3 regions of the Syntrophomonas erecta subsp. sporosyntropha genome follow, and region 3 is predicted to be linked to each of the others. Evidence: riboswitches for the same ligand, from Rfam matches in the RefSeq annotation. Region 3 holds a riboswitch; each other region holds the start of a gene.
The links. A riboswitch is a leader RNA that binds a small molecule or an ion and turns the genes downstream of it on or off. The one in region 3 is predicted to bind molybdenum cofactor.
Positions count from the first base shown of each region.

Region 1 (10,503 bases), 950 kb from region 3:
AAGAAAGTATATCGTTTGTGTAAAGAACTGGATATATTGAAACCGCAGCGTAAACTTAAAGCAAAGCATCCCAGACGACTGGCACGGAACCATGAAATTACTTCTTCAAATCGTCTGTGGGAAATCGATCTCAAATACGGCTATATTACTGGAGAAAACCGTTTCTTTTATATTCTGCCTATCATAGACGTGTTTGATCGGGTTATTGTGGATTACCACATCGGCCTAAACTGTAATGCTCAGGATGCTGCACGTACTGTACAGGCAGCCATGTTTAAACGTCAGGTATATGGAACCGATGATTTAGTCATCCGAAGTGACAATGGGCCACAGTTTATCAGTCATCATTTTGATGAAAGCTGTATTAAATTCGGCGTTGAACATGAGCGTATTCCTTGTCGTACACCCAATAAAAATGCTCACATTGAATCTTTCAATGCCATCCTAGAAGGAGAATGTCTGAGCAAGCATGAATTCCAAAGTTATGCCGAAGCTTACGATACGGTAAGCCAATTCATAAAAGACTACAACGCAGTGCGGATTCATTCCAGTTTGAAATATCATACTCCAAATGAAGCGTACCACCTGTTACAGCAGAAATCCTTAAAAATCCAGTCTGTAAGGGTATAATAATGATCCTGGCAAAGCCAGTTTATATAAATTTTCAAATTCTAAGTATCAGCCAGACATTAAGAGTTTTTGTACAATATTAGGGGGTCAGTCCGGTTTCTTGCAATTACTTAGGCTAATATGATTAAGCAAAAGAGGTGGCATAATGTCTAATAAACCCCAAAACCTATATATTTTAATAGAAGGAGTATTAGACCAAGGTTTAGCTTTTGTTGCATCATATCTTGAATCAACTCTGGAAACGTCTATAATAATTGCTGATTATAATGGGCGTATTTATTATCCGGAGATAAGTGATTGTCATATTAGTGTTGATGATTTCTTTATCAATATTCCCGGTCAAGCTAAGCGTAGAGAGTATTATTTTAATAAAAAAAGCAAAACACTTTATTATCGTATTAACTATAATAACTCTAGTGCATATGTTGTAGTTAAAGGCCGCGAACCCCAGATTTTTTCTTACCTCTCGGTTCTTAGAGTAACGAGATTAGCTATAAAGTGTTACTTCTGTAAATTGAACAAAAACAAAAAATCCTTCGAGAAAGCTCTTCAACAATACTTTTTAGGCCAAAGTACCTCTAGCATGGAAGATATTCTCCAATTAAGTGAACGAAATTTAAATATCTATGAATCCTATTTTGCTTTATTAGTCCGTAAAGAATCTGCGTATGATGAAATTGATTGGCATCTGCTTAAGTCATATTCTAATGAGTTTTTTAAAAAAGAAGGCTATGACATAATCCCGGTTATAGGTAATGAATGTCTAATTATGCTAATTCCTGTTTATGAGGGAGATAAAGAATGGCACAACCTTAAGGCTGTTTTGCCGCAAAATATTACTAATTATAAAGTAATGGTTGAGGAACGCTTTAGAATTAGGATTTGTATTGGCATAGGACAAATCTACCCGCTTAGTAATATATTAAAAAGCTACCATGAGGCTCGCATAACTGTTGCTCTTATTCATTTAACCGGTAAAAATAGTCTAATTCAAAAGTTTTCAGATTTAGGAGTGTATTATGGTGTTTTCTCCCAGGATGTTCATGCCATCAAAGATTATTGTTTACAAAGGATAGGTTTATTAGTTGAACATGATTGTAAAAATGAAGGTGAGTTACTGCCTACATTACGGCAATTACTTGATTCATGCGTAAATATCAAATCAACCGCTGACAGCCTCTTTATTCATGTTAATACTCTTTACTACCGGATGAACAAAATTGAACAGATTTTAAATGTCGATCTTTCGCAAATGGAGACTCGAGTAGAATTGTATACTGCTATAAAGGTGTGGGATACCCTTAAGGCTACAGGTTACCTAGATACTATGAAGGCAGAAGAAATATCAACTGGGTTTAAGCCGGTCAATATTGGCGGTTAAAATAAGTATTTAGCTGGATATTTAGTTATTCTTAAAAATAGCCCTACCAATACCCTTTTATAAAGCTGGCCACCCTGGCATTAAACCTACCGCATCTTAAAAATGCATTTTGGGCATTTTAACGCTAGCTTTTTGCTATGTTCGCCCTTTTTGTTATCTAAAGACAACTGTCATGAGCCGGTGACTTGTGGCTGAAAACGCTATTAATGCTATGTCCCAGGATTTGAAGATAGGCTCTCTGGCATAGCATTGGTAATAAAATCAGGAGGCAATTTTGCTTCAAAACTGCCCCCTGATTTTTTCCCTTTTAGTTACCGCTCATAAGTTTTAGTTTGTAAACCATTGGGTAACATACAAATACTGTCCTTCCTGGTAAAAACCCAACCCTAATTTACCGAATCCCGGGTTAAGAATATTGGCTTTATGACCTGCTGAATTCATAAATGCATTATGGGCACCTTTTACACTAGTGTTTTTAGCTATATTCTCCCCTGCTGTCCTATAGGTAATACCCTGACTTTTCATCATTTCAAAGGGACTACCATAGGTCGGTGAAGTGTGACTGAAATATCCGTTAACTGCCATATCGCGTGACTTGAGATAGGCTCCCTGGCATAGCTTTTGGTCCAGGGTTAACGAAGGCAAATTGGCAGATGCCCTTTCCGCATTTATGTAACCCAGCATCTCTTTTTGCATAGCAGAGAAATTTGCCGGTTCCTGTGCTGGTGCCGGAGTTGGCTCGGGTGCAGGTGTTGGAGCCAAGGGTTGTGTCGATACAGGTGCCGGTTTTGCAGGAACCGGACTCGGTTGAAAAGTCGGTTGCTTTGGCACCGGTACTGTTTGTGAAGGAACCCGGGTCAATGTTTTCCCTCTGCTGTTGTAGATTACTCTTACACTCTTTTGATCAGCATTATCCCATCTTGGGATCCGTATAGTCGGGAATTGGTGCTTGACACTGGTACTTCTTGAACGACATAAATCGCTCCTTAATACCAGCCGTGTACCCTGGGATGAACATACCTGATTTGTCTCAGCCTTGAGACTATGTATGGGTACCAGGATAAGAAAAAGGGCTATAACAGGTACTAGAATTTTTTTCATAGCCATACCTCCTTTTCCTTAAATTAACTGAATATATTACCGTATGGCTAGTTGAAAATTCTACCAGTATTAATCCAAGATAGGTTAATTAAGGGAGTATTGGGCAATGAACACACTTGCCGGAAAAACTTGCCAGTGGATTTAGTAGGTGGTTTATGGCACCATCACGTTTAATCTGGTTTTTATTTAAATTTATTAACAATATTTATAATAGCATCTCCGTATTTACTGCATTTCTTTTCTCCAAAACCTTTAATCTGCATTAATTCCTGACATGTTTCCGGCATTAGTGCAATAATTTCTTCGAGCTGAGCATTGGTATATATATAATACGGCAACCTGTTTTGGCAACTTAACCGACTTTCACTGCAGTACCGCTGGCGGATACCATCAGCATCCCGTCTCGGATTACTTCGTAATCAAGGTCAATACCTACCACAGCATTGGCCCCTAGCCGACGGGCCTTATCGGTCATTTCATCAATAGCAATCCGGCGGGCTTCGCTTAGTTTGGTTTCGTAAGCACCGGAGCGTCCCCCTACAATGTCGGTGATACTAGCAAATATATCCCTAACTACATTGGCGCCCATAATGGCTTCACCAGCCACCAGGCCCATATATTCACGGATGGTTTGGCCTTCTATACCAGGTGTAGTTGTCAGAATCATAGATGAAAATCCTCCTTTTCAATTTTAAAATATATTATCATAATCTTATCATAAGCCGAAGATCATTATACAAAATTTTCTAAGTCCACCTAGCCTGAAACAGTCAGCCGCTCACTAGGTTAAAAAATTGTCGCGGGTAAAAGTATTAGTAAGGTGCTTTAGTGACATTACTTATTGAAAATGCCGATCTTTAGACGTGGGAAATCTATAAATAAAGACAGATATAGTTGATTGTTAACCGACCCGCTTAATGTGGATTCAATTAAAAAATAGTACCCTATTGAAAATAACAAAAATTTGGTTTATTATAACAAAAGAACATAGGGGAGTAGTTCAGCGGATAATATCAACAATCTCGTCAATTTTTTGTCTGGTATTATCGGGCAAAGTATTTATTTTGCTAAACGAGACCTATGGCACATTCTTATGTAGTGCCATAGGTTTTTTTATTTTGCACAGAAATGGAGGGCCGTTTTTTGTTCCTACTAAACAATTTAGCTAGTTGTAAGGAGGCTATATAATGGAATCGGCTTTATTATTTCAATATGGTTGGTCATTGTTAATAATCATTGCCTTAGAAGGTTTATTAGCTGCTGATAATGCTTTAGTAATGGCGGTTATGGTTAAGCATTTACCTGATGAACAAACTAAAAAAGCATTGTTCTATGGACTGGCTGGAGCATTTGTATTTCGCTTTACCTCTCTTTTTGTTATCTCCTACCTAGTTGATCTATGGGAAATCCAAGCTATAGGAGCAGCATACTTATTGTTTATCGCTGTTAGTCATATTTATAAAAGTCATATTAAAGATAATAAACCCGGTGATGCTAAGGATGAAACTAAATGTAGATCTAAAAAAGCCCCTGGCTTATGGGGAACGGTATTAAGGGTTGAACTGGCTGATATAGCCTTTGCTGTAGATTCTATTCTAGCTGCTATAGCATTAGTGGTTAGCCTTCCGGTTACAAATCTGCCTAACATTGGCGGTATGGATGGTGCTCAATTCTTAGTCGCCTTTATAGGTGGTTTTATAGGTCTCATTTGTGTAAGATTTGCTGCTACATATATAATAAGCCTGCTAAAACAAAAACCAGGATTAGAAACTACTGCATATCTAATTGTAGGATGGGTGGGGGTTAAACTGGCAATTCATTCGCTGGCCCACCCAGGATTACATGTCCTATCCCCTACTATACCCCATTCACCAGTTTGGAAAATAACTTTCTGGTTAGTTTTAATAACTATCGCTGTAGCAGGATGGTTCCTATCCAAAGATGAATCAAAAACGGTACAAAATGCAGCTGCGATTAAAAAGGCAGTATAAATATTTATAAATACTAAGGAAAGGAAGCAAAGGGACCGCCCCTTTGCTTCCTTTTTTTAGAAATTCTTGTAGGTTGTTTCTCCGAGCTTTAGTCCTATACTGGTCTGGGGGGGACCTGCTTTGTAGTTATCTGCCCAGATATGGCAAATAGGTTTATTGAGTTGTTCGGCTCTATCGACAATTGGGGCGATAACTGAATTCTGGTGCTTTTGCCCGTCCCATACTGCAATTAGAATATCACTTTGTTCAGCAATAAAGTGCCCGGCCTTAAGGTATGCAGCCCAGCGGGTAGGTGAAGGAGACATTTCAATAACTTCAATGGCTCGCTGTGATAACCAGTACTTAAATTCCTGCCGTAGTGCTGCTCCCTCACTATCGACACGATAATCGTCAGATGGGCCAAAATCATCTATATACTTATCCTTAGAAATCGGCAATATCGCTATTAACTGGGATGCTTTCCGGTTTAATAACTGACGGGTTACCATACGGTCAGCTCCCTTTGCTAATGAAGAGTAAACTGTCATATAGTGCTTGGGTACACGATTTTCGATAAAACCAATCACTTTATCTACGGCTTGCTCTAATTTAGCTATCTGGCTTTGATCCAGCTTGGTATGTCCTACAACACCGATTCTGAGCATTTCTCGGTGTCCTAAATAGGTTAAATCATTAAATTCTTTAACATTTACATGCATTCCTAAAATATGATCAGGTGGTAAACATGATAATTCAAATTTACGTTTATCAGCTATACTGCTCATTTTAATCAGATTTTCCATTGACCGGGCACCATGAGAATACTTAGTTACCCTTAAGAAAGCATCCAGAACGCCGGCTTCGATTTCAAACTCATCATCGGTTTTAATCTGAGGGGCATAAGTATCCAGGTATTGTCTTAAAATAAAGGCCCTGCGGATCGTGTAAAGCCTATCTTCCACTGTGTTCGGATCTCCGTTGATTCCTTTGATGTTTATATAGGCACGTAATCGACTGATAAAGTCTGGCTTTTTAGCATTACGATCCTCCAGGTTGTCTCCCATTTGAAAATCTTGAAAAGAATATCTAGTGGCACCTGCAAAAACATGAATACCGCCACCCAAAGGATGAGAAACTCCCTGATCAGTAAATACTCCATCCTGCATGGGAGCCAGGAAATAGCGTAACCATCCTAAGGGCTGTCCGGCACAAGGTGTATCAAACTCATCCCAGAATACCAAAGGCAGTTTGCCTTTTAAATTAAGATCTCGTACCTGATGAAAGGCGGTCTGCAGCTCTTCGTAAGACTCAAATTGAGAAAGGTTAAATGTTAACTGAGCATCTTCCGCTATACCCAGCCCTTTGGCTATTTCTTTCACCACAAAAGATTTACCTGATCCGGGAGGCCCAAATACCGCAACACAAAGGGGTAACTCCGGATTCTTTATTCCCAGATAATCCTTCATGGCATTATTTACGCTGCGTACCCCTTCTATTTCCTGCCGGTCTGCACTGGACCAGGCACCGATTGTTTCGATGGGAACATCAGCTAGGGCTTCCAGGGCTCCTTTAATAACAATGTCTCTGGCACATTCATTGACAGCGCTCTGCGGATCGTGTGAGAATCCTTCAGCTTGCTGTTGTTTTAGTAAAGTTTCTTCCAGAATAGTCCAATTGTCCCGATTCAATTTACTGGTTAGGATATGGTTTTCCAGAGTAAAGGTTCCCAAATCACCAATCTGCTTATAGAGCACACTTTCTTTTTTCTTTTCAGTAGATCTTAACTCCCAGTAGGTTTTAGCAATGGCTTTACCCGGGAATTGCAGATGTTTATTTCCATCGCACTCGATAACTTCATAACCAAGAACATGAAGTTTACGAGCTAATTTAACTCCAGTACAGGTCGCCTGGGTCCAATTTATTGTTTCCGGGTTTTGAGCCCAGTCAGCCGCCAGTGCCCCTACTAAACATGTGTTGTAACCCATAATTTGTCCGGGAAACAGGCTGGCAAAATCACCTTCCTGGCCACTGCGATCAAAAATTAAGGTGCTTTTATCCTTGCCGACAATTACAGCCCCACTAGCACCAATACTAACAATAACCTGTTTATATTTTAAATGTTTACCTTCCTGGTCAACAAAAGGACACTGCGTACTGAATACAGCCGTAACTACCTCGTCTAGCATCCTTTCCCATGACAATGATATTCCTATCTTGACAGCACAGGAACGCAGGTCGCTTAAAGTAGTTAATATGGTGGTTTTATCTGCTAACCCTAATTCAGCAATCCTAGCAAGCAAAGGATTGCTAGGATCATCATTATATTGACCTAGTTTATATATAATATCACCAGGTAGTTTTTCTCCGGAATCGTCAGATAAAACCTCCGGCCATCCCTCTTTATTATTACGAAAGCCCAGATCACTATCATGAATTATTAATAAATCTGGATAGCCATTTAGCTTTGCCGAAGCATAATCCCAGTTACCTGGTTCAAATTCAAGCCATTTTTCTAAACGAAAAGAGCTATGGACAAAACCTGGGTTAACAAAATCCTTCCACACTGTCCAGGAGGTCGTTATATTATTATCCTTAGGTCTATTCAGTAACTCCTCATCTATGGTTACTCCTTCAACTCTAGCCAATTTTTCAGAAATCATTTCATTTAGCAATCGGAGGATCATGGCGGTTCCCCCTGGATTTGAACTTAATCGTACCCTGGAAACCTCATTTTGTTTTTTCCAGTAATATACTCCGCCTCGTACAATGATATCTTCGTTATGGATTCTAAACCAATCTACTGTAGGGTCACCACATACCTGTATGAGTTGGTCCATTATTTTCGCCTCCCCTTTTATAAGTCATGATTCCCCTCATTTTAAACCTGGTACCACTCCCCTCCCCGGTTGGGGATTTTCTATACATACTATTAGTTTATAATGAAATCCAGTTTAATTGGAATATTTCATTAACAAAGGGCTGCTAAAAAAGGAAATCCCTTTCTTAAGCAGCCCTTAAATTACCTTTGGTGGGAAGGTTTTGCCTAACCCCTTACTTTGCCTTTCTCCCCTTCTAATAGGGCTATATATTTTATATCTATGCATCCAGATGAAAAGATGCATTAATTGTTCAAAAGAACATAGGTTAATATATAGGAGTTGATAGCAAGAAGCTGCGGGCAAACGTTTGCAAAACTGCTTTTTATTTAAGATACGGCAGGAACCAAAAAGATTAGCTATCATAAATATTGCCAAAAAGTGTTGATTAATAGTACCATTTATGCTAAACTTATCCAAACTAAATATAAACTCCGAGCCCTTTAAACCTGTGGCGATAAGTTATGGTTTTTGGGCCGATGGGTACACCTGGAAACGGTTGTGCCTCCCGTGTTTTGGAAAGGAGTAAAAGAGGAAATAAAAGGACAGCTTTCGTATGCTCTTTTTGCAAAACGTGCTGTCCTTATTTTAATTTATAATTTAATAATTCTCCGAGCCTCTGAGCCTGTGGCTATAGGCTATGGTTTTTGGGCCGATGGGTGCACCTGGAAACGGTTGTGCCTCCCGTGTTTTGGAAAGGAGATATGACCAACCTGCTTAAAACAGGTAATAAATAGTCGTGTCTTTTTTACCAGATGCGACTATTTTTTATTCAATCCCAATCTTTTTCTTCCCGCTTGCATCCCCGCAAGCGGGTACCTTTTAAAAATCACCGGGATTAATTTTACTTATAAATAATCCCGGAACATATAATAAGATCCTCCACTAGCGGGGGAAGTTATTTTCCCCCGAAGTCTAGGATAAAATCATTAACAAGGAGGTGACATAGTTTATCAAAAATAGCCTGATAGACTACACAATGGGGAGGGATTGATTTGAACACAGTAGTCAGTGAGGGCATTATCAAGGTTACAAGCCAATGTAAAGCTTGTGACCATTGTTCCTTCATTTGCCCTACTGGTGCTATCAGTGGTACCTTAGGCCAGAAGCACCAGATTAATGTGGGTAAATGTATTAATTGCGGACAATGTCTGATAAGCTGTCCATTCGGGGCCATAGAAGATATCAGTATGGTAGAACAGGTCAAACAGGCTCTTAAAGATCCGCGCAAAACTGTAGTGGTACAGGAAGCCCCTGCAGTTAGGGTGGCTTTGGGGGAAGAATTCGGACAACCTCCCGGCACTAATGTAAAGGAAAAAATGTATGCTGCCCTAAGAAAACTAGGATTTGACCAGGTTTTTGATACCGAATTTACTGCCGACCTTACTATCATGGAAGAAGGCACCGAACTCATTTACCGGGTTTTTAACGCCCTGGGGGTTGAAGGATATGAAGACATAGGGCCTCTACCCCAGTTCACATCTTGTTGTCCAGCCTGGATCAAATATGCCGAAGATAAATTTCCCCGTATATTGCCCTACATATCTTCGGCCAAATCTCCACAGCAAATGTTTGGCCCTATTGCTAAAACTTATTTACCAGAAAAGCTGGGGGTTAACCCGACCGATATATTCGTAGTGTCGGTAATGCCCTGTACCGCTAAAAAATACGAATGCAGCCGGCCGGAAATGATAGCCAGCGGTTTTCAGGATGTTGATGCAGTGATTACCACCCGCGAACTAGCCCAAATGATAAAAGAAGCTGGAATTGATTTCCTTTCTTTACCAAATGAAAAAGCTGATCGTTTTATTGGATTATCAACTGGTGCAGCTACTATTTTCGGAGCGACTGGTGGGGTTATGGAAGCGGCTTTACGTACCGCTTACGAACTTTTAAGCGGTGAAATCCTCGATAAAGTTGAATTTAAAGCTGTTAGAGGCATGCAGCCCGTACGGGAAGCCACGGTAGAAATCCCGGTTAAACAACTTGGTAAAGTAATTCCAGTTAATGTCTGCATTGTAACCGGTATCAAACATGTAGACAACATTATAGAAGATGTTCTTAATGGACGTAGTAACTATCATTTCATTGAAGTCATGAATTGTCCCGGTGGTTGCATTAACGGCGGTGGACAACCGATAAGAAGAGACACCTACTGAGGGGGGGATTAGAATGAGCATATTTTCCGAAAAAGCTGGTATTACCAGAAGGCAGTTTGTTAAAGGTACTGGTATGCTGGCCGTAACAGCAATATTTGCAGGTGTCATGGCCAAAATTGGGGTAGACGTTTTTGCCGCCAGTTCCGACTACATTTCTGAAAGGGCGGCGGGACTTTACAGTCTGGATGAAAAAATGGCTATAAGAAAATCTCATGAAAATCCAGAAATTATCCAGCTGTATAAAGATTTCCTATCCCCCGGAGAAGTGAAGCCAGTAAGTGAAAAAGCCCATCACCTGCTCCATACCAGGTATGGTAAAGATATCCCGGGGTTGATTGAAGAACTGCAGCAGCATACGCTTAAAAATGCTGTATAGGGGGGGAAGA
Region 1 is NZ_AP042459.1:2,632,131-2,642,633, forward strand. It holds gene ACZ5Q0_RS12785 (IS3 family transposase) at 1-630, shown strand, start outside; gene ACZ5Q0_RS12790 (PucR family transcriptional regulator) at 776-2,011, shown strand; gene ACZ5Q0_RS12795 (CAP domain-containing protein) at 2,339-3,112, opposite strand; gene ACZ5Q0_RS12800 (HRDC domain-containing protein) at 3,295-3,450, opposite strand; gene ACZ5Q0_RS12805 (YbjQ family protein) at 3,465-3,779, opposite strand; gene ACZ5Q0_RS12810 (TerC family protein) at 4,300-5,103, shown strand; gene ACZ5Q0_RS12815 (AAA family ATPase) at 5,160-7,919, opposite strand; molybdenum cofactor riboswitch at 8,379-8,500, shown strand; molybdenum cofactor riboswitch at 8,556-8,676, shown strand; gene ACZ5Q0_RS12820 ([FeFe] hydrogenase, group A) at 8,954-10,117, shown strand; gene ACZ5Q0_RS12825 (iron hydrogenase small subunit) at 10,131-10,493, shown strand.
Region 1: it holds a riboswitch for molybdenum cofactor, as region 3 does, so the genes downstream of both, ACZ5Q0_RS12820 ([FeFe] hydrogenase, group A) here and ACZ5Q0_RS08265 (fibronectin type III domain-containing protein) in region 3, are expected to answer to the same signal.

Region 2 (10,503 bases), 210 kb from region 3:
TACATCAAAATCGGCTACTACCGCATTAAGCTCCAGCTGGGTATCGTTTCTGCGATGGGTGAATACGACTGTTTCTGTACCTTCATTCGCTATTACCGGTTCAATAGAAACAGTAAAATACTTAAAGCCGATTTGATCTGCATTAACAGTCATGGTTTTTATACCATCCTCGGTTACACCTATTTCATAAATTGCATCCGGTTCCGGTGTTATTTTGTATTGCGGCGTTTCAGGCTGCACAGTTTCTTCTTCTAGTACGACAGTTACAGTTTGAGCTTCACCTGTAACTGTAAAGTTACCGGTTTGCTCAACATAACCTTCCGCACTTACGGTATAGCTATATTCGCCAGCTTCCAACTTGTAGGTTCCGTCTGCTTCTGCAGCCACTTCAATACCTTCACTATCTTTAACCACTACAGTTGCATCTTCTGGAGTTACCGCAAAGGTTACTGTGTAAGTGATAGGTTCCGCTGCTTCACTTACCTGTTGGGTAACAGCAGCATCTAGAAAACCGGCCGCTTTGACAGTAATAGAATATTCCCGGGCTTCGTTAAAATTACTACCATCAAGGATAATCTTCCCGGTAGTAACTGAATATTTATCGCTGGCCAAATTCACACCATCAACACTTACGCCAGTAATAGATTCCCGCCAGGCAGCGTCATCTGTGAAAACCAGCTCAACATTCTCGCCCAGGTTGCTCTCGGTAACAGCCTGAGTTATAGACTGCGGAGCCAGCCTAACCTGAGTGGGAACAGCTCTATCCTCAGTCGTCCCGTCACCGAGTTTCCCTTTCGTGTTTTGACCCCAGGACCATATGGTGCCATCCTTTTTAATAGCAAAAGAATGGAAGTATCCGGCATTTATCATGGTGAGATCAGCTGGTTCACATAGTTGAACGGGCATGGAACTAGATTGCAACCCTTCGATTCCAAACCCACCATAATTGTTATAACCCCAGACCCAGACAGTCCCATCATTTTTCATGCTGATACCATGGTTTTCCCCCGCAGCAACCATTTTAGTATCCGTCAATCCGATAACCTGAATCGGCACACAGCTATGAGCATTCCAACCATCAGGACCAGCCGGGCCTAACTTACCATCATAACTTGCACCCCAACCCCATACTGTACCATCATTCTTAATGGCGAAAGACAACCTCATACCAGCTGCAATTGCCTTGACATCTGTCAGCGGAGTATTTGTTTCTGGATCAATCATAACCTGAACCGGTATAGTACTTCTTTCGGACGAACCGCTAAGACCATTACCTAACTGTCCAAAATTATTTCTACCCCAGGTCCATACTGTACCATCATTTTTAAGGGCAACAGAATGTTCCTTCCCGGTAGCAATTGTTTTGACGTTCGTCAGGTCAGTAACTTGAACCGGTAAGATACTTGTTTGTGTAGTACCATCACCTAACTTACCGTACCCGTTGTTACCCCAGGTCCATACCGTCCCATCATTTTTAAGGGCTACAGAATAGCCATCCCCAGCCGCAATCATCTGTACATCTGTCAATGCGGTACCAGTTGCCGAATCGGTAATAACTTGAACTGGAACAGAACTATTTATCTTGGTTCCATCGCCAAGCCGGCCACTTAAATTGTAACCCCAGGCCCATACCGTGCCATCGTTCTTGAGGGCCAGTGTATGATTATCACCAGTTGCAACCATCTTAACCTCTGTCAAGCCGTAGACCTGATCCGGAACAGTTCTGCTTTCCTTTTCACCATCTCCTAGCATGCCTCCCTGTCCATCGCCCCAGGCCCATACCGTACCATCGTTTTTAATTGCTACTGTATGGTTATTCCTTCCACTCACATAAACCATGTTACCCTTTCCTTCGGTTACAAAACACATGGGTCTTGCCTCTATCTCCTGCATTACGCTAGCATCTTTGTAACCGTTGGCTTTAACAGTAATATTAAAAACTTTAACCTCTGTAAACAATCCCGCTATAATACTGATCTTACCGGTGGTCACCTTGTATTGCTCAGCATCAAGTTTTGTACCATCGATGCTTACCTCCGTAATAGCGTTCCTCCACTCCGGATCATCAGTAAAGAAAATCCGTATGGGGTTACCTACAGTGTTACCACTGGTACTTGCAGTCAAAGTTGGTGGTATATTAGATTCCGCTGATTCTACCATCGTCTGCGTTACAGTGGCATCCTGGTAAGCAGTTGCCTTGACAGTAATGGTATAATCTCCGGCAGCTTCAAAGATACTAGCATCAAAGGTAAGCTTACCTTCGGCTACTGTATATTTATCGCTGGCCAGTATAGTACCATTCACCTTAACTTCAGTAACCGCTGTTCTCCAGGTTTCATCATCTGCAAAGGTGATTACTATGGAGTTGCCCACCGTGTTATCAGTTGTAGCGGCTACCAATACCGGGGGATTAGCACTTTCCGGTTTAGTAACTGTAAGACCAGTTACATGCTTGTAATTCATTTTGCTATTATTGACATCAAAGTACATACGTAAAGGAGTTAAATTACTACCATCGACTACGATGGCCTCGCCGTCGATCTCATAGGTAAGCAGATAATCACTGGCAGACTCATCGAAAGCTGGAAGGGTAACACCATTAGGAGAGTCTTTCATAATAACCTTTACTGTCCAGGTGTTATCATTGATATTCAAGGCCTCCAGCAGATCCGGTAAAGCAACACCTTTACAGGATTTATTCCCATAAATATTTATGGTTGCAGGCATAGCTTTTAAGTCAGCCATAGTATAGGATGCCTCCACAGCATTCCCGCCAACGGTAAATACTATTGGTTCCGGCGCTGCTACCTTGTAATCAAGACTAACAATATCGCTGTCGTCCTTACCTATACCAATTACTACCGCCTTAATGGTCGTGTCCTCATTTATTTCAATCGGATGATTTATTTCATCCAGGACATCTTCCCGGGATGACCACCAGCGAGAAGCAATCCAATTATACATGGGACTTTTATAAGTAGGATTACTGCCATCGGTGGTATAATGAACTTTATCAGCATCATTATTAGGACTACTCAGTTTTACCCCGGTACCTGCTGCTACAGTTCCGCTGGCTGGTGTCGCCGTCGGGTTAGCCCATTTTTCCGGAGTTGCAGTAGAAACTTCAATTGTACCTACATACTTTGCAAAAGCATGATTAGTCTGTTCCGTAACCCACCGCTGTCCAAAAACTAGCAAAGGTGCAACTTGATCACTCATGTACTCTGGGTTTTCGCTGTCTATACTTTGTAAGGCCAAAATGGTATCAACTTTGACCGCAGAGTCCGGTGAACCTGGTATTGAGCCGTCATATGGGGCGTTTTCCTTAAGCCCAGGATAATAGTAACGATGATCGGTCAACAGTTCTTTACGAGTGAATGTCATCTTATAACCATCAGTTGATTTAACTGTTATTAACTTGGCTTCAGGTTTAATTCCAGCCATATCCAAAAGATCCGCTAGCTTAACTCCTTCTGCCGTATACCATTTCTTGGTCGGCCAGGTGTTTATCGAACTGTAAGTTGAAAACACCTGCTCCATTTGCTCCAAATCGTCCTTGGTTAAAGTGATAGGATTTTCGACCCCATCCCCGATTATCTTAACCTCGTAACCAGCAGCTGCAGGCATTATTAAGTCATGGGAATTAGTAGAGATCAGTTCAGCATCCTCTTCAAATCCGTTATTTGTTGTGATGCTTACATCTGATGCCCCTGTCTGGGGTTCTGCTTCAAGAGCCCCACTAGCATCAGAATCACCCGTAGTCTCAACTAGTTCCTCAGAATCGCCAGCACCGGAAACCGTCTTAGGCTCGGGAGCAATGTCATAGCTGGAAACTGTATTATCTTCCACCTTTGGGTCTTTGCCATCTACTACATCATCACTGGCTAAACTCCCGTCCCCTTCATCACTAAGACTAGGATCCACAGGCTGATCCATGCTTTCATTAATATCAGCGTTTATAACGGGATCTGCTAGTAACTGATAATCCAGCACATCCTCGATTTCAGATAACGCTGCTACCGGTATTTCATCAACCGCATAAGCCGCTGCAGGCATTACCAGCCCGCTTAAGCCCAGGATTAGACTTAGCATTAAACATAAAGCTAATTTGCCTAAACCTTTTTTCCTAATTAGCACTATCCAAAACACTCCTTTCCCTAGTTTCACAAAGTACGGCAGGTGATTTTGTTAATATGCTCCCACTTATAGGCCAGCCTCCCTTCCCCAATTCCTTACAATCTGGTCGGAAAGTGTATAAATCCGACACTTTATCATTCTTGGTTTCAAAAATGTATTTTTATTTTGCCATAGACAGATAATAGGTAATTTTTAGTTTTAAGGTCCATTAAAAAACCCGGCGAAAAGCAGCGCCGGGTCTGAATAGTTATTTCAAATATATTACAAAGATATGTTTAAAGATATGCTATAAGGATGTGTCACAAATATATCAAAAAGAAGTGGTTTATGTGTGTAGTGTAATATGCAGCGAACAAAAATACAAAAAAGCGAGTCATGTGAAAACAGACTCGCCCCAAGAATTATTCGAAGTACGGCTTCTCCTTTCCACAATGGGAGGCACGTCCGTTTCCCGACGTACCCTAACGACTTAAAACCCATGGCATTGCTTTAGGCTCTTAAGTTCGGAAAAGTTCTATGTAATTTTACTGCACAATCTATTTGTATACAATTCTAAACGTAAAATCAAAATAATGCAATATAAGAATAAATTTATCATTAATCTTTATTTCCCGACATTGGAGGATATTATTCCGGGATCTTTCGTTGGCAGAATTAGATACTCTGACCAGGCCCGGAGATGCTAAAAAAGTCCCGGCCTACTAACATTCCCAATCTTAGCGATAAACTACACAATTTGATCAAATCTTGCAATCTGCCATATAGTTTAACTTTACCCGAGGAAAAGCAAAGAGCTGTTATAGACAGGATTTATTTGGTTCAATCATTTCGACCAACCTTTTGATATCCTGTGATTTTCTCTTAGGACACACTAGAACTGTATCCTCACATTCCACTACAACTATATCATTAAGTCCGAACACAACTACCTTCTTGCCATTGGTGCGTACCAGGCAACCGGAGCTATCTACAACTAAAGCATTTCCATTTACGGAATTGCCGTTTTCGTCTTTCTCCAATACTTCCGCCAGTGACTCCCAGCTTCCGATATCATTCCAGCCGAAATCACCTACTATGACTGCCATATTACTACACTTTTCAGCTATACCATAATCAATCGAAATACTTGGAAAACTCGGATAAGCATTTAGATAATCATCGTTACCCTTGGCAATGTTCTTAAATAATTGGGGCAGATGTTTTTCCACAAGGTTTCCCCATACCTCGGCGGTAGCTAAAAATATTCCCGCATTCCAATAATAATTGCCTGCTTTAATATAATGCTCCGCAGTTTGCTGGTCCGGCTTTTCATGAAATGCTTTTACTCGATAAGATTCTTTACCCGCATCACGTTCTATATATCCATACCCGGTCTCCGGCCTTTCAGGTTTTATACCTATGGTAACCAGAAACCCTTTCCGGGCAAGTTCTTCCGCCTTTCTCACCACCCGGCAAAACTCGTCATCATCTTTTATGTAATGATCAGCTGGAAAAACTCCAATTACTTCTTTATTATCAATTAGCTTTTGCGACAGGACTAAACCAACTGCTGGAGCAGTATTCCGGCCTACCGGTTCCGACAGGATCTTCGCATCTAAATGACTAACATCATCTTTGATTAATCCTTCCTGATCCTGACCACAAACTACTATAACCGTACCTAGTGGTTTTAGTCTCTGCAAGGTCATAACCAGCAGGCTACCCTGCCCAAAAAAATCACATAATTGCTTAGGCCGGCTATCAGTACTTTCCGGCCACAATCTAACTCCCCGCCCACCGGCCAGGACTACTGAGATCATTAAACTCTCCCTCCCGCAACTTATCTTCCCAGCTTCATACACACCTTATTAATTATCCATTCCATTTCTTCGATTCTGAGTAGTTTTATGATTATAAAATATACTACTGCCCCCACCAGACTGCATATGATGAAATTGATTAAATCCCATTTGAAACTTATCGTGGAAAACCCTTGCAGTACATTGTAAAGGTAATACACACATACTCCCATGACTCCCGCAGCAGTTACTATTTTTAAACCAGTTATAATCAGATTTTTCCCCTGTATATGTTCAATCTTTTTTCGCAAATACCACATAAGTACCAGAAAGCTAATACAAAAGGTTATAGACGTTGCCAAGGCCAAACCCCCATGGGCCAAATATCTCACCAAAATAATGTTAAGTATTATATTTAAAGCTACGGTCCCCAATCCAATAAACATAGGAGTCTTAGTATCCTGTAAGGAATAAAAAGCCCGGAAAACAATCTCCCTAAGACACATCGCCGGTAGCCCCAGAGCATAAAAAAGCAACGCAAAAGCAGTTAACGTTGCTGCCGCCTCGTCAAACGCTCCGCGCTGGAACACTATCCGCACCACCGGATCTTTTAAAATAATGATTCCTACCGTAATAGGCATAATTATTAGTAACAAACCATTCAAAGAACGTATCAACGAGCTTAGAAAGGTTTTGCTATCTTTAACAACGGCTGATTGAGCTAACTCGGGGTATATAGCGCTGGCTACCGCTACCGCAATGATACCGTAAACCATACCATTAAGCTTAGTGGCATAATTAAGAGCAGCAATACTTCCTTCCACTAAGCCAGAAGCCAACATACGGTCAACTAGTAGATTAATCTGACCAGCTCCGCTCCCTACAATAACCGGCAAAATTAATAAACCCATTTTACGAAAACCTGAGTGAGAAAAGTTTATTTCTGGTTGGTATCTAAACCCAGCCCGACGCAGATCTGGTACCTGAAAAAGCCACTGGCTGATAGCCCCTACCAGAGTGCCCACAGCCAGACCTTTTATCCCCCAGGCCCCTCCCAGGATAAATATGGAAGCTATTATTATTAGGTTGTTAGGTATACCGATAAAAGCCGGATAAAAAAAGCGCCGCTGGCTCTGCAGGATTCCGGTTCCCATCCCCATTAAACCCATAAATAGCATCATGGGAAACATAATCCTACTTAAGTCTACGGCCAAAGAATGTGCCGGTCCACTAAACCCAGGGGCAACTAAATTCACTAAAATATCACCAAAAAGCTCCCCCAGCAAAATTATTATGGCTATCAGAACCGCCATAAAAGTAGTAACCGAATTAACCAGGCTGAGAACAGATTTGCGTCCTTCTTTTTCTTTGTATTCAGTTATAAGGGGTATAACTGTAGTAGTTAGCGATCCCCCTACTACAGAAAACAGCATCTGAGGAATGATCAGAGCTACTAAATAGGCATCCACATAATATGAGGCACCGAAAAAAGCAGCGATGGCTACTTCACGGATAAAGCCTAGAATTTTGCTGGTGGTGGTGCCGGCGGAGATAATAGTAGTATTGATTAATAAATCTTTAACTTTAACATTATTTTTAGTGTTATCCATTGTAATTGTCTGTAAACCACTTATAAGTTGATCTGATTCCTTCTTCTAAAGAAATTTTAGGTTGCCATCCTAAACTGTATAATCTACTGACATCTAATAGCTTTCTAGGCGTGCCGTCTGGTTTACTATCATCAAACACTATTGAGCCTGTATATCCTACTATATTTTTAACTAGTTCTGCTAGTTCTTTAATAGTAATGTCTTTCCCGCACCCAATATTTATAATTTCAGGACTATCATAATTCTTCATTAAGAAAACGCAAGCATCTGATAAATCATCAACATGTAAGAACTCACGCCTGGGTGTTCCCGTCCCCCAAACTGTAACACATTTTTGATTATGTAATTTAGCTTCGTGAAATTTACGTATTAAAGCAGGTAAAACATGTGACGATTCTAAATCAAAGTTATCGCCCGGCCCATATAAATTAGTCGGCATAACACTGATAAAATTAGCCTTGTACTGTTTATTATAGGCCTGACACATTTTTATCCCGGCAATTTTGGCAATAGCATAGGCTTCATTGGTTTCCTCCAGAATACCGCTTAATAAACTATCTTCTTTTATAGGTTGCTTAGCAAATTTCGGATAGATGCAGGATGAACCCAAAAACAGTAATTTTTTAACTCCAAAACGATAGGCCGAATCAATTACATTAGTTTCTATTAAAAGATTCTCTCTAATAAAATTCGCCGGATATGTGTTATTAGCAAGTATTCCTCCTACCTTGGCCGCAGCTAAAAAAACATACTCCGGGTGCTGCCTATTAAAAAAATCAAAAGTTGCCGCTGAATCTGTTAAATCTAATTCGCTATGGGATTTTGTAAGAATAGAAGTATAACCTTCACTAGTTAGTTTTCTTAGAATGGCTGATCCGACCAGTCCTTGGTGACCTGCTACGTAAATTTTCGCATCTCTATCCATTCGCTACACCCCGCTGTACAATATTAAATCCGGCATCTTTCAGGGTTCGTTCCTGTTTGGCAAGCTCTAGATCATGTTCAACCATCATATCTACTAATTGGTCCAGATCAACTTTAGGTTCCCACCCTAGCTTTTGCCTTGCCTTACTGGCATCTCCTAATAAAGCATCTACTTCAGTAGGGCGAAAGTAACGAGGATCAATTACCACGTAATTCTCCCAGTTTAGGCCTAAATGCGCGAATACTTTTTCTACAAATTGCCTCACTGAATGAGTTTTTCCGGTAGCAATTGCATAATCGTCAGGAGTTTCTTGCTGAAGCATCAGCCACATAGCTTGCACATAATCTCCAGCATAACCCCAGTCCCTTTTAGCATCTAAATTTCCCAGATAAAGTTTATCCTGCAATCCCATTTTTATCCGAGTTGCCGCACGAGTAATTTTTCTCGTTACAAATGTTTCCCCGCGTCGGGGTGACTCATGATTAAATAAAATACCATTACATGCGAAAATATTATACGCTTCCCGGTAATTAACCACTTGCCAATAAGCATATACTTTGGCACATGCATAAGGACTGCGCGGATAAAATGGGGTAAGTTCCGATTGTGGTGGTTTTGCCGCTCCAAACATTTCTGAAGAACTTGCCTGATATAATTTAACCTGCTTCCCAACACGCTGCTGGTAATCTCTTATTGCTTCTAATAAACGTAGTGTTCCCATGGCAACTGAATCGACTGTATACTCAGGCATTTCAAAAGATACTTTAACATGGGACTGCGCCGCAAGGTTATATACCTCATCAGGTTGGACCTTTTCCAGTATGGTACGTAAGCCTGTACCATCAGTAAGATCTCCATAGTGTAGAAACAACTCTACCTGATCTTCATGAGGGTCTTTGTAAATATGATCTATTCTATCAGTGTTAAAAGTCGAAGCTCTACGAATAATGCCATGTACTTCATACCCCTTATTTAACAGAAACTCAGCTAGATAAGATCCGTCCTGGCCAGTAATTCCGGTAATTAATGCTTTTTTATTCAACTTTTTAGCCCCTTTCCCTAACCAAGGAATAAAGTTTTTTTTCAAAATCTAAAAGAATTTGTTCTTTATCTATATATTGTTCAGCATAATTGCGTGCGTTTTTCCCCATCTCTTCCCTTAGTTCAGGTGAATCAATTAGCTGCACTAAACCTGATACAAATAATTCGGTATTCTCAGGAGGTACTACTACACCAGCCTTATGGTTACTTAATGTTTCATAAAGAGCAGTACCCGGATCAGCAGTAGCCACAGAGGGCTTCCCCGCCGCTAGTATATTAGTAAGCTTTGAAGGCATAACAATATCTGCTGCCTCCCTCTTTTGCACTACTAAGTGTATATCACCGGCTGCAAGCATTTCTGGAACACGTTCCCAGGGCTGAACAGGTAAAAATGATACACTAGTCAGATTCAATTTTTTTGCCTTACTTTCAAGACGTCCACGTGCAGCCCCTGAGCCAATAAGAATAAACTTTAAACGCTTATCTTCACGAAGACTGTTTGCTGCATCTAATATTAGCTCTAGCCCCTGCTTTTCGCCCATGTTTCCCGCATACATTAATACACACATATCCTGGTTTAATCCCAGCTCTTTCCTAAAGGAATTTTCCCGTGGCATTGGCTTTATAAAATTAATATCAGACCAATTAGGGAATAACCATACCTTTTCCTCTGGTATTCCTTTAGCAACTATTCGTTTTTTCATCGCTTCAGTAATAGTAGAAACCCGAGAAGCTTTAGAAAGCAAAAAACTCTCCACTTTATAAAGGGCATTACCAGCTACACCAGACTTGAGAATACCAAGTCGGAACGCTGCATCTACCTGCAAGTCTTGTATATGGAAAACCCAGGGTATTTTACGCAAACTACTAAATATCCACGGATAAACTCCAATTTGTAAAGGAGGACAAATTGCTATCATTACATCATATTTTTTATTAATTCCCTTGCTAAACCACCATCTGGCCGCATTCTTCGAAAAGCTAGTTTCATGATAAATACGCGTTTTTCCGG
Region 2 is NZ_AP042459.1:1,896,317-1,906,819, reverse strand. It holds gene ACZ5Q0_RS09280 (RCC1 domain-containing protein) at 1-4,167, opposite strand, end outside; molybdenum cofactor riboswitch at 4,541-4,658, opposite strand; gene ACZ5Q0_RS09275 (mannose-1-phosphate guanylyltransferase) at 4,935-5,936, opposite strand; gene murJ (murein biosynthesis integral membrane protein MurJ) at 5,957-7,525, opposite strand; gene fcl (GDP-L-fucose synthase) at 7,518-8,450, opposite strand; gene gmd (GDP-mannose 4,6-dehydratase) at 8,443-9,492, opposite strand; gene ACZ5Q0_RS09255 (WcaI family glycosyltransferase) at 9,497-10,503, opposite strand, start outside.
Region 2: it holds a riboswitch for molybdenum cofactor, as region 3 does, so the genes downstream of both, ACZ5Q0_RS09280 (RCC1 domain-containing protein) here and ACZ5Q0_RS08265 (fibronectin type III domain-containing protein) in region 3, are expected to answer to the same signal.

Region 3 (10,503 bases):
ATGCTTCTACCCCAAAGGTATACTGGGTAGACCCTTTTAGCTCGGTAACTATATATTCGGTTACATCACCGTTAACATCTGTAATAAGTTCATCATCTTGATAAATATTATATTTAACTACACCTACATTATCAGTAGCAGCGGTCCAATAAAGGGTTACTGATATGTCTTTGATGTTTTTGGTTTGCAACTGGCTGTTTTCTGGCCAGATTGGCTGTACGTTATCAGGTGCAGTTTTGATTTCACCTGCAATTTCTTCTGAAACATTGCCAACCGCATCTAAAGCTACAATTCTTATAGTATATTTGGTTTCACCCTGTAGACCAGTAATTTTATGGGTTGTGCTAGTACCGTCTACAATTACAAAGGCCTCAGTTTCTTCATTCTTATAGAGTTTGTAAGCCGTTACCTGGTAATTATCAGTAGCTTCTGGCCAGGTAATTGTGACATTATCAGAACAAATATCGCTGCAACTAACCTCTGTACCCTCTACCCAGGCAGGGGCTTCATTATCTGCTGCCGGAGTAATTATATTAGCTTCCAGGGCATCGCTAAAGTTGTTCAGGTAGTCGCCAGCTATAACCTTAAATTGATAGCTTTGCTCCAACTCCAAGCCTTCTACGTTATAGGAACGGGTCTCAGCCGGTAAAGTAGCCAGCCATTCTTCCCCTCGGTATACCTTGTACTGGGTAACTGCTACATTATCGGTGGCTTCCGGCCATGTCAGCGTCACCACTGAAGGTGTGATAATCGCTTCCGCCTTTAATCCGGCACCGTCTCCCCAGACCGGAGCAGTCTTATCATCTTTAGCGGTGGTAAATTGCCAGGCCATATCCAGACCAATTTGCTTACTACTCTGAGCAGTCAATTCTTTACCCAGTTTAACAATATAAGTTTCTTCATCTGCCAATTGAATACCGCTCAGATCAAGGGTAAGTACTCCCTTACCTTCTGTATTCTGGTAGATAAAGTTTTCTTCGGTTGTTGTAATGACTGCTTGATCATCGGCCTTGAAGATCGTTATATTATTAGCATAACCGTCAGCTAGAGGTTCTCCGAATTCCCAGGTGAACTTTACCTTTTGCGGATCCTGAGGAATTGTTACCCGGTTTAAAGCACCAGTCAGGCTGTTAAGACTACCCCGGGTATTATCCAGGTTGACCAGGGCAAAAGGAACCTTGCTGCCTGCGGTAGGATTAGTTCCCATGACAAAGGTCAGCTGCGGGTCTCCCTTGGAACCATTTCCGGCCTGGTCAAAGGCTTTAAGGGAAAAAGTATAGGTTTCACCAGGTGACAGTGCCGGGTAGTTGTTAGCGATTCCGGAAGTATTATACTTCGGGTCGTAAATAGCAAAGCGGTTGATAAAACTCCGGTGGTCATTTTCCTCTCCCGGATCAGCATATTCTGTCCAGAGTCCGTCCTTAATTACTACATAGCCTATGACCCCTATATTATCCAGAGCCTCTGACCAGTGTACTTTTACAGTAGTATCAGTAAACTCAGATAGATTAATATAGGTACCTGCCGGCCAGTAGGGAGACTTGAGGTCGGGATCAGGATCACCGGTTCGAACAGAATAGTTAATTCCTGTGCTCCGGTTACCTGCCCCATCCAAAGCATAAACTACATAAGTATAAGTGTTATCGTCAGGTACTAGGATATCGGTATAACTATTGCTATATGCATCCAGGGTCGCGATTAGCGAACCTTCTCGATATACTTCATAACCATATACTGCTACATTATCTGCTGCCCAGGGCCAGGTTAAGGTTGTTCTGGTTTCCCTGATATCATAAACTGTACTGGTATTCCATGAGCCATTATTAGTCCAGTAAGGCGACGTGATATCCCTTTTTCCTGCTATTGTACGGACAGCTACCTCCGGTCCGTCTTTACTGTAGTTGCCGTACTCATCCCGGGCTTCGACTTTGAAAACATAATTGGTTGCCGGAGCCAAACCGATAATATGGTAAGACATAGTAGCAGCATCCAACTCAGCAACTACTGCACCGTTTTTAAGCAGCTGGTAACCGGTAACTGCCAGGTTATCCTGAGCCTGGGTCCAAATTAGGTCCAGGTTATCAGTCAGAATATTATCGGGTACAATTTTACTGCTAGACGGCCAGGTAGGAGGTTCGTTGTCAGTTAAAGGAGTTTTTCCTGTTACCTTTAGACCTTCACTGGCATTACCTTTTGCATCTTTAGCTATCACTGTAAATTCATAATCGGTATTGGGAATTAGATTTTCCACTTTATAGGAAGTGATTTGCCCGCTAACGCTTTTGATAAAGGTGGCACCCTGTAAGATGTCATAACTGCTTACGGCTACATTATCAGTAGCCTCTGGCCAGTTTAATATTACACTGGTGGGGCCAATATTACTTACAATAATTGCTGCATTATCAGGCCAGGTAGGAGCCTCAAAATCATCCCCGGCCGTAATAAAACTGAAAGTAAATATTTTTCCCAATGTATTTAGCCCATTATTAGCCGTGAATTCAGGATCGATTTCCAGGACATACTCAGTTGCCTGGGACATCTGCTCCAGTGTAGCTTCGCGGGGTGCAAATCTCAGCATACGAATCTTGGAGGCATCATCTATCTCCGATTGACCCGTACCACTACCTCCTCCAGTACCGCCCCCTGTGGAAATATAGGTAAAGTCACCGGCAGCAAAAACCCCATCTTCATTACCTACATAAGGTTCAGTACCCAAATCCAGAGTAATTTGCTTTCCGCTGGCTTTTTCCACCAAGGAGATACATTCTAGGTTTTGTCTGAGATTCTTATCCAATCCATTGCCAAAATTCCAGGTTAAAACCAGGTTATCCAAATCCACCGGATAAACCAGTTCATAGTGGTGATAATAGTCACTTTCCCCTTTATCTATGGCTTGGGGTGCAAAATTAAAAACTAGTCCCCCACCACCTGGTGTAACAACCATAGTTTCCAGAGCTGCTCCGGCAAAACCGAGAACATTATAGGGAACTACTTTTAAACTATACTTATGTCCGGCGTTTAAACCACCCAACTCATAATAATTTTGGTTGGGAAGCCGGGCTTCTTCCACGCCATCTACATAAACCCGGTATTCGGCAAAATCAATTTCATCCGCCACCTTCGGCCAGTTAATAACCAGCTCAGTGGGATAAACATTACTGATACTTAGGTTGGCATCCTTCGGCCACTGGGGTACCTGAGCAGCAGTGATGACCGTTGCCGTTAAAGCCTCGCTCTCGTTTTTGGCAAGGTCTACTGCCTTGACGCTAAATTCATATTCTGTATTAGAGTCAAGATCGGTAAACTTGTAGCTTAGAGCCGCAGTCTCTGCAGTCTTTACAATACCGCCCGCTTTGCTGGTGGTAATGATATATTTATCAACTCCAGAAACATCATCGGCTTCCGGCCAGCTTATAGTCAATTCAGATTCGCTTATACCGTCTGCCGATAAAGTTGCGCCATCCGGCCAGGCCGGAGGAGTGCTATCCTGTATACCGGCGGTAGTAAATTTGAAATGGTAGACCTTGTTTAGGTATTGCGGACTATTACCGGCAGTTCTAAATTGCGGGTCGAGGGTAATTTCATACTGTTTTCCTGGTTGCAGTTTATTAGCTAGGTTAATTTCAAAAGAAAAACAGGTTCCACTTATTGAGTAGCAGCACACAATGAAATCACCAGTATTAATGGTAGTTGGCTGTGGCCAGTTATTTGGATTTTGGGGTACTTTTGCAAAATCCTCATCGCTTCCATAATCCAATTCAATTTCCTCTTTATCGCTTAAATTGAAGAGGCGGAACGCTCGGATATTATCTTTAATTGCTGGTAGACCATTATTAAGACCTTTCTTTATATACCAGGTAAAATGATCATTAGCTATATTGATATCACCCTGGTAAGTGTAAAACTTTTCGTAAACGTTTTCACTGTCCGGATTGGCTAATGGTTCAAAAGTATAATTACCGTTAGTTCCGGGCGCGCCTGGTTTAAGCACGAGTGTATTGGGGGCGGTTGTAACCGCCAAACCTTGCAGGAAACTGCCATTCCCTGCCCAAGTTCCACCTACGGCTTCCACCACGATGTCATAACGGTAACTGGATTCCAGTCCTGATACGACATATTCCAGATTTCCCGTACTGACATTGTTCACTACCTTCGTAGTCTCACCGCCTGTAGTATTACTAACCGTTACCTTATATTCACTGGCATCCGCAGCTTCCGGCCAACTCACCTTGAAACTGATATTAGTAACATCGCTGATAATCAGTTCGGCTGGACCTGAAGCCTCCATCGGTTGGAAGTTGTTAAGGTTAGGGATTTCATTTACTTTATCCGTCTCCAGCTCCAGATCCGGGGTTCCCAATTCGGTGTTCTCTGGCGATGAGGTAGTACCTTCGGCAGGAACATCAGCCTCAATATTACCCGGCTCTGGCTCCAGCGGGGGTTCCAATCCGGTGTTTTCTGGAGATGGGGTAGTACCCTCGGCAGGAACATCAGCCTCAATATTACCCGGCTCTGGCTCCAGCGGGGGTTCCAATCCGGTGTTTTCTGGAGATGGGGTAGTACCCTCGGCAGGAACATCAGCCTCAACATTACCGGGCTCTGGTTCCAGCGGGAGTTCCGCTTCAGTGTTCCCCGGCAATGAGGTAGTACCTTCTCCAGGGATGTCACTGTCGGCTGTTTCACCTGTATTAGTGTTAACAGCTTCATAAACACTATCTAGTACATTTGCATCATCTGTTGTTCCTTCTGCTGCAAGTTCTAACAACTCATTTGTCAGTCCTTCCGTATCGCTGGCCTGCACAAGCGGTACGGAAAAAACCATGGACAGCATAAATACCAACGCTGTCAATATGGCGATTTTAGACTTGGTTGAGCCTCTTAAACGCAATTCTTATTCGCCTCCCAATCTTTTTTAATGGAATAAAGATTTTAAAGTACTTATCTACCTCCAATCTTGTGTAAGTTTTAATTAAACCTCCTTTCCTCTTCAGGGATTTAACGTAATAAAAAAACCCGGCACAAGGAGTGCCGGGTCTGGATAGACTGGTACAAACAAGCAGCGACTAAGACTATAAAAAAAGCGAGTCCAGTGAAAATAGACTCGCTCCGAATTTCATTCGGAATACGGCTCTCCTTTCCACATTGGGAGGCACGTCCGTTTCCCGACGTACCCTAACGGCTTGAAGCCATGGCTTTTTGCTTTAGGCCTTTAAGCTCGGAGAAGTAATTTCAAATTTTTTATTTATATGGACAGATATTCATCTTTATAACAATATACGACACAATAGAAATAATTCCTGCTTAGGTAAAATTTCAAAAATTACAAAAATATGATTTATATAAAGTGGGCCTAAGCTGGAGTGCTAAATACCAGGTATTATTCTGTGGCCTAAAGGAAAAGACGGTATATGTTGATTATAGTGCGGATTGGAGTCAGGATTATAGGGGCGGGTAGGATATTGTAAGTTAAAGGAAGTTAGCCTTACGTGATTTTCTAACTACTTTCATATTTAGTTGAGAAAAGATTGAGAAGGAAGTGCTTTTCTTTTGCAGAAAACTGTAGAGAAAAATAAAAAAACTCTTAAAATTGCCTGGCTAGCAATCTCAAGAGTTGTTAATTCCTATGGTGCCAAAGGTGGGACTCGAACCCACACGCCTTGCGGCACACGATTTTGAGTCGCGCTCGTCTGCCAATTCCGACACTCTGGCAAGATTTCCTTTACTTATAACGCAAAGATAATTATAATGTGCGGGAGGAAAGTTGTCAAGGGACCACTGTTTTAAGTTACTGTAGGATTAAGCGGATAAGCTCCGCAATAAAATATATGCCAACCTCATGCTGATCTAAATATAGGCGAGGTTAGTGGTCTTTTTTGTCAAATGGCCTGTAACAATATTATTACACAAATAGGCTAAACTATAGTTTGGCGGGGCAATTAAAATGTGGTAGGTATAAGGTAAAGCTTTCTTAGCTAAAGATAAATTACTGGTAAAGTAAGTCGAAGTCCACATGATTATCCACTTAAGCCGTTTGATACATATTATGCAAGAAGAAGGCAGTACTGATTCGAAAGGATTTGTTCCCAAGATGACGAATCAAATGTAGTATAAAGACAAAACTAACGACCCTAATACTTTTATCTAATCCCCACAAATCCCCTGAGATTAACTTTTCTAATTATTTTCTTACATTAGGTGCTGCTAGATGGGAATATATTGATGGGATCGTAAAGAAGGGAACATGGCTAGAAGTCCGGGTAGGGTTATTACAGTAGCCGGACTATAATATCAAGCCTCTATTGCACCGTACTGGGGAGAAGGGCTAATTAATATACATTAGGTTTTTTAAAAGGACCTAATACTTTTCAAACTAGGAGAAGTATAATTATGACAATGGAAGAACAGCTAATCAAGCAAAGCCTGCAAGGAGATACGGCCGCTTTTGAGGAACTGGTCACTCAATACCAAAACAAAATATACACTCTGGCTTTTCGCTATATGGGAAATGAAGAAGATGCCTATGATATGACTCAGGAGGCCTTCCTTAAGGCTTACCGAGCTTTAAGGTCATTTAAAGGGAATTCCAGCTTTGGTACCTGGCTTTACCGGGTAGCTACTAATGTTTGTTTAGATGAATTACGCCGGCGAAAACGACGAGTACCCACCTTGTCTTTAGATGAACCAGTAGCCACAAGAGATGGGGATGAGTTTGAAAAAGAGATACCTGACACATCTCCTACGGCCGACATATTATATGAACGAAAAGAGTTTTTCCAATACATACAGGAACTACTAGATGAAATGAAACCTGAACATAAGACGGCCATAATTCTCAGAGATATGATGGAATTAAGTTATGATGAAATAGCAGAGGTCCTGGATTGTTCCAGCGGAACAGTCAAGTCTAGGTTGAGCCGGGCCAGGTCAGCTTTAAGAAAAAAAATCTTAGAGAGGGAACTTTTACCTTAAACGCCTCGTCCAAACAAAACGAGGAGGAACGGTGTATGAAATGCGAACAGGTCAGGGATTTACTATCACCCTATATAGATAAGATGACTAATGACAGGGAAACCCAGGCGGTGGAGGAGCATCTGGCCACCTGTGCCAACTGCACCCATGATCTGGAGCAGCTTCGTCTGATTCAATCCCTGCTGTCTAAGGTGAATACACCGTCACTGCCGGAGTCCTTTAGTCAGGACTTTCATCGCCGTCTTTTACAGGAAAATAAACGAATTATTAAAACTCGTGACCTGCAAAAACCTCGTCACCGGGGATGGATAGCAGCTGGGGTAGCGGTATTGGCACTGGCTTTAGGTATTTATGCCAGTAGTTTTCTGCCGGCGGGAACCATAGCTTCCATTTGGCAGGATAAAGAAGATACTAATAAATCTGCACCGTCAGTAGCTGTGGAAGATATTATACAAAGGATTCAGATGTGGAGTAATCAGGAGACTTCCACCCCATCAGAAGAAATGACGGATGATGAGAAACTAGATAGTTCAGATAATGGTACTAAGCCAAAAGTGGCTAAACCTGCCGGGGGAGAAAAAAAAGTTGCCGATCTATATGAAACTAGTATTAAAGTACAGGATGTCAATAGTTCAATTAAGCAGATAAAAGAGATCGCTGAGGCTAACGGGGCTGGGGTGGTATTAGCTCCAGAGGGTAATGGTATAGTAGGGACTTCTACTGAACACAGCCGGGAGGTTGCTTTAAAGGTGAGCCCTGCCCAGGCTGATAATATCATGCTGGAACTGCAAAAAATTGGTGAGGTTACTTCGCCTACCGTCAGCAAGGTAGAACTTACCCAGGAATATAACCAGCTACAGGAAGAGATTAAAGAGGTAGAAGGCCAGGTACACTCTTTACAGGATAAGAAGAATCCTGGTGAAGAAGACCAGGTTCATTTAGAAGAGAGCCAAAACCGCTTAAAAGCTCTCCAGAATAAAAAAGCAAGTCTGGAACAGGATATGAATCTGGTTACGGTAAAGGTTTTGCTAAACCAGGAACCAGTTACACACAACTAGCTGAAAACGCTCGTGGTCAGGGATAATTGCCCTGACCTATTTATATAGCTTTATATAAGCCATATGGCCGCCGGAAAGGCTTCCCCATTATTAACCTAATAGGCTGGGCGGTTAAAAAACATATAAGGGGTATAATAAAATGGGCAGGGAATAGCTTCCTGCCCATTGAATTTTATATACATCATATACATCACTATCGGATTTTAGAGATAAAGACTATTCACAATGTAGTGCAGCCGGGGCAAACAACAAAAAGGAACTTTGCCGGTGTTGCATAGATAAATAATTAATTGAGGTGGAGTATTAATGTCCAAAACCAGGTTCATGCTAATCGATGGCAACAGCCTTTTATATCGTGCTTTTTATGCCCTACCCCTGTTACACAACCGGGAGGGTATCTACACTAATGGGGTATATGGCTTTTTAACCATGTTAAACCGAGTGTTAAGCGAGCAAAATCCTACCCATATCTTGGTGGCTTTTGATAAAGACAAAAAAACCTTTCGTACCGAAATGTTTACCCAGTATAAAGCCAACCGGGCCACCGCCCCTGATGAATTACAGGGACAGTTTGGCTTATTGCGGGAAGTTTTAACTGCCTTAAATATTGATTATCTGGAACTACAGGGATATGAAGCTGATGATATTATCGGCACGTTGAGTAAAAAAGCTGAGGAAGATGGAATAGAAACCGTTATTGTTACTGGAGATAGTGATACCCTACAACTAGTTTCCGATACTACTGCGGTTATGATGACCCGTAAAGGAATTACGGAAATCGACCATTATGATACAGCTGCCGTGAAGAAAAGGTATGAGGTTGACCCGCCAGGCCTTATAGAGATAAAGGCTCTGATGGGAGATGCTTCCGATAACATACCGGGAGTACCAGGAGTAGGAATTAAGACGGCTACAAAACTTATTAAGGAATATGGTACTCTGGAGAATTTATACAAAAACCTGGCCCAGGTTAGTGGTAAAAAACTGGTGGAACGATTGCAGGAAAACCGGGAACTAGCTTTTTTAAGCCGGGAGCTAGGGACTATTATTCGCGATATCGACATACCTTGCAATCTGGAAGATTACCAGGTTAAAGAACCGGATTACCATAACCTGCGCCAGTTATATCAAAGACTGGAGTTTAGCAGTCTACTACAGGCATTAGAACAGCAGGGTGTGGATACCGGGGAAGAGTATGTAGAAAAAGAAATTCCGGTAGTCAAGCTAGGTAGTGAGGAGATAACAGCTGAATTTATAGCTTCGATAGAAGATCAACAGGAAGTAGCCCTGCTAGTGAAGGCTGATTATCATCATCCTATGTGGGCTAAGCTCCAGGATATTTATCTGGAGAAAGGAAAAACCGTCTATCATTTGGAGATCGGGGAAAAATCCCTGTATAGATTAGAATGGCTGCGTCCCTTGTTAGAAAAAGGTTCTATTAAAAAATACCTGCATAATGCTAAATTTGCTCAGGTTTTATTAAAACGCTACGGGGTGGAGCTGGATGGGATTAAGGGAGATACCATGCTGGCTGCCTATGTTGATGATCCAACTTTTGCGGGTGAGGAATTGGCAGCAGTTTTAGCTAAATACCTGACTATAAGTATTGATCCGGCTGATCCGGTTCTGTTAACTGCCCATATCCGCTCCCTCTATGAGGCCATTTACCAGGGGCTATCAGACCAGCAAAGGGATCTGCTCCAGCAGGTGGAACTGCCTCTGTCTTCGGTACTTAGCGAAATGCAGTTTACCGGGGTTAAGGTGGAACGTGACACCTTAAGCATCATTGCGGAAGAATTAGAAACCGGGATTCATAATAGTGAGCAGCGTATCTTTGAGCTGGCCGGACAGGAGTTTAATATAAATTCTCCTAAACAGCTTGGCAAAGTCCTATTTGAAGACCTGGGACTACCAGTTATAAAGAAAACTAAGACTGGTTATGCCACTGGGGCGGAAATATTAGAGGAGTTATTTGAAGAACATGAGATTATTTCTTATATTCTCTATTACCGGCAGGTGACCAAATTAAAATCCACCTATGTGGACGCCTTACAGGAACTTATTCATCCGGATACCGGCCGGGTACATACCATTCTTAAACAGGCCCAGACTGCTACTGGCAGGCTGTCCAGTGTGGAGCCTAACCTGCAAAACATTCCCATTAAGGATGAAGAAGGGCGGCGTATTCGCAAGGCATTTACTACCAGCGGGGAAGAATGGATAATGGTATCGGCTGACTACTCTCAGATTGATCTTCGCTCACTGGCTCATATTAGTGGTGATGAAACTTTGATTGCCACTTTTAAAGAGGGGATTGACATACATACCCGCACGGCCAGCGAAATTTTTAAGGTAGATTTGGCCGATGTTACTCCAGAATTACGCCGCCGGGCCAAAGCAGTAAATTTTGGCATTATTTATGGTATTAGTGATTTCGGATTATCACGTGATACCGGAGTTAGCCGTAAGGAGGCGC
Region 3 is NZ_AP042459.1:1,685,579-1,696,081, forward strand. It holds gene ACZ5Q0_RS08265 (fibronectin type III domain-containing protein) at 1-4,888, opposite strand, end outside; molybdenum cofactor riboswitch at 5,115-5,233, opposite strand; tRNA gene ACZ5Q0_RS08270 (tRNA-Leu) at 5,625-5,709, opposite strand; gene ACZ5Q0_RS08275 (RNA polymerase sigma factor) at 6,388-6,969, shown strand; gene ACZ5Q0_RS08280 (zf-HC2 domain-containing protein) at 7,005-8,027, shown strand; gene polA (DNA polymerase I) at 8,334-10,503, shown strand, end outside.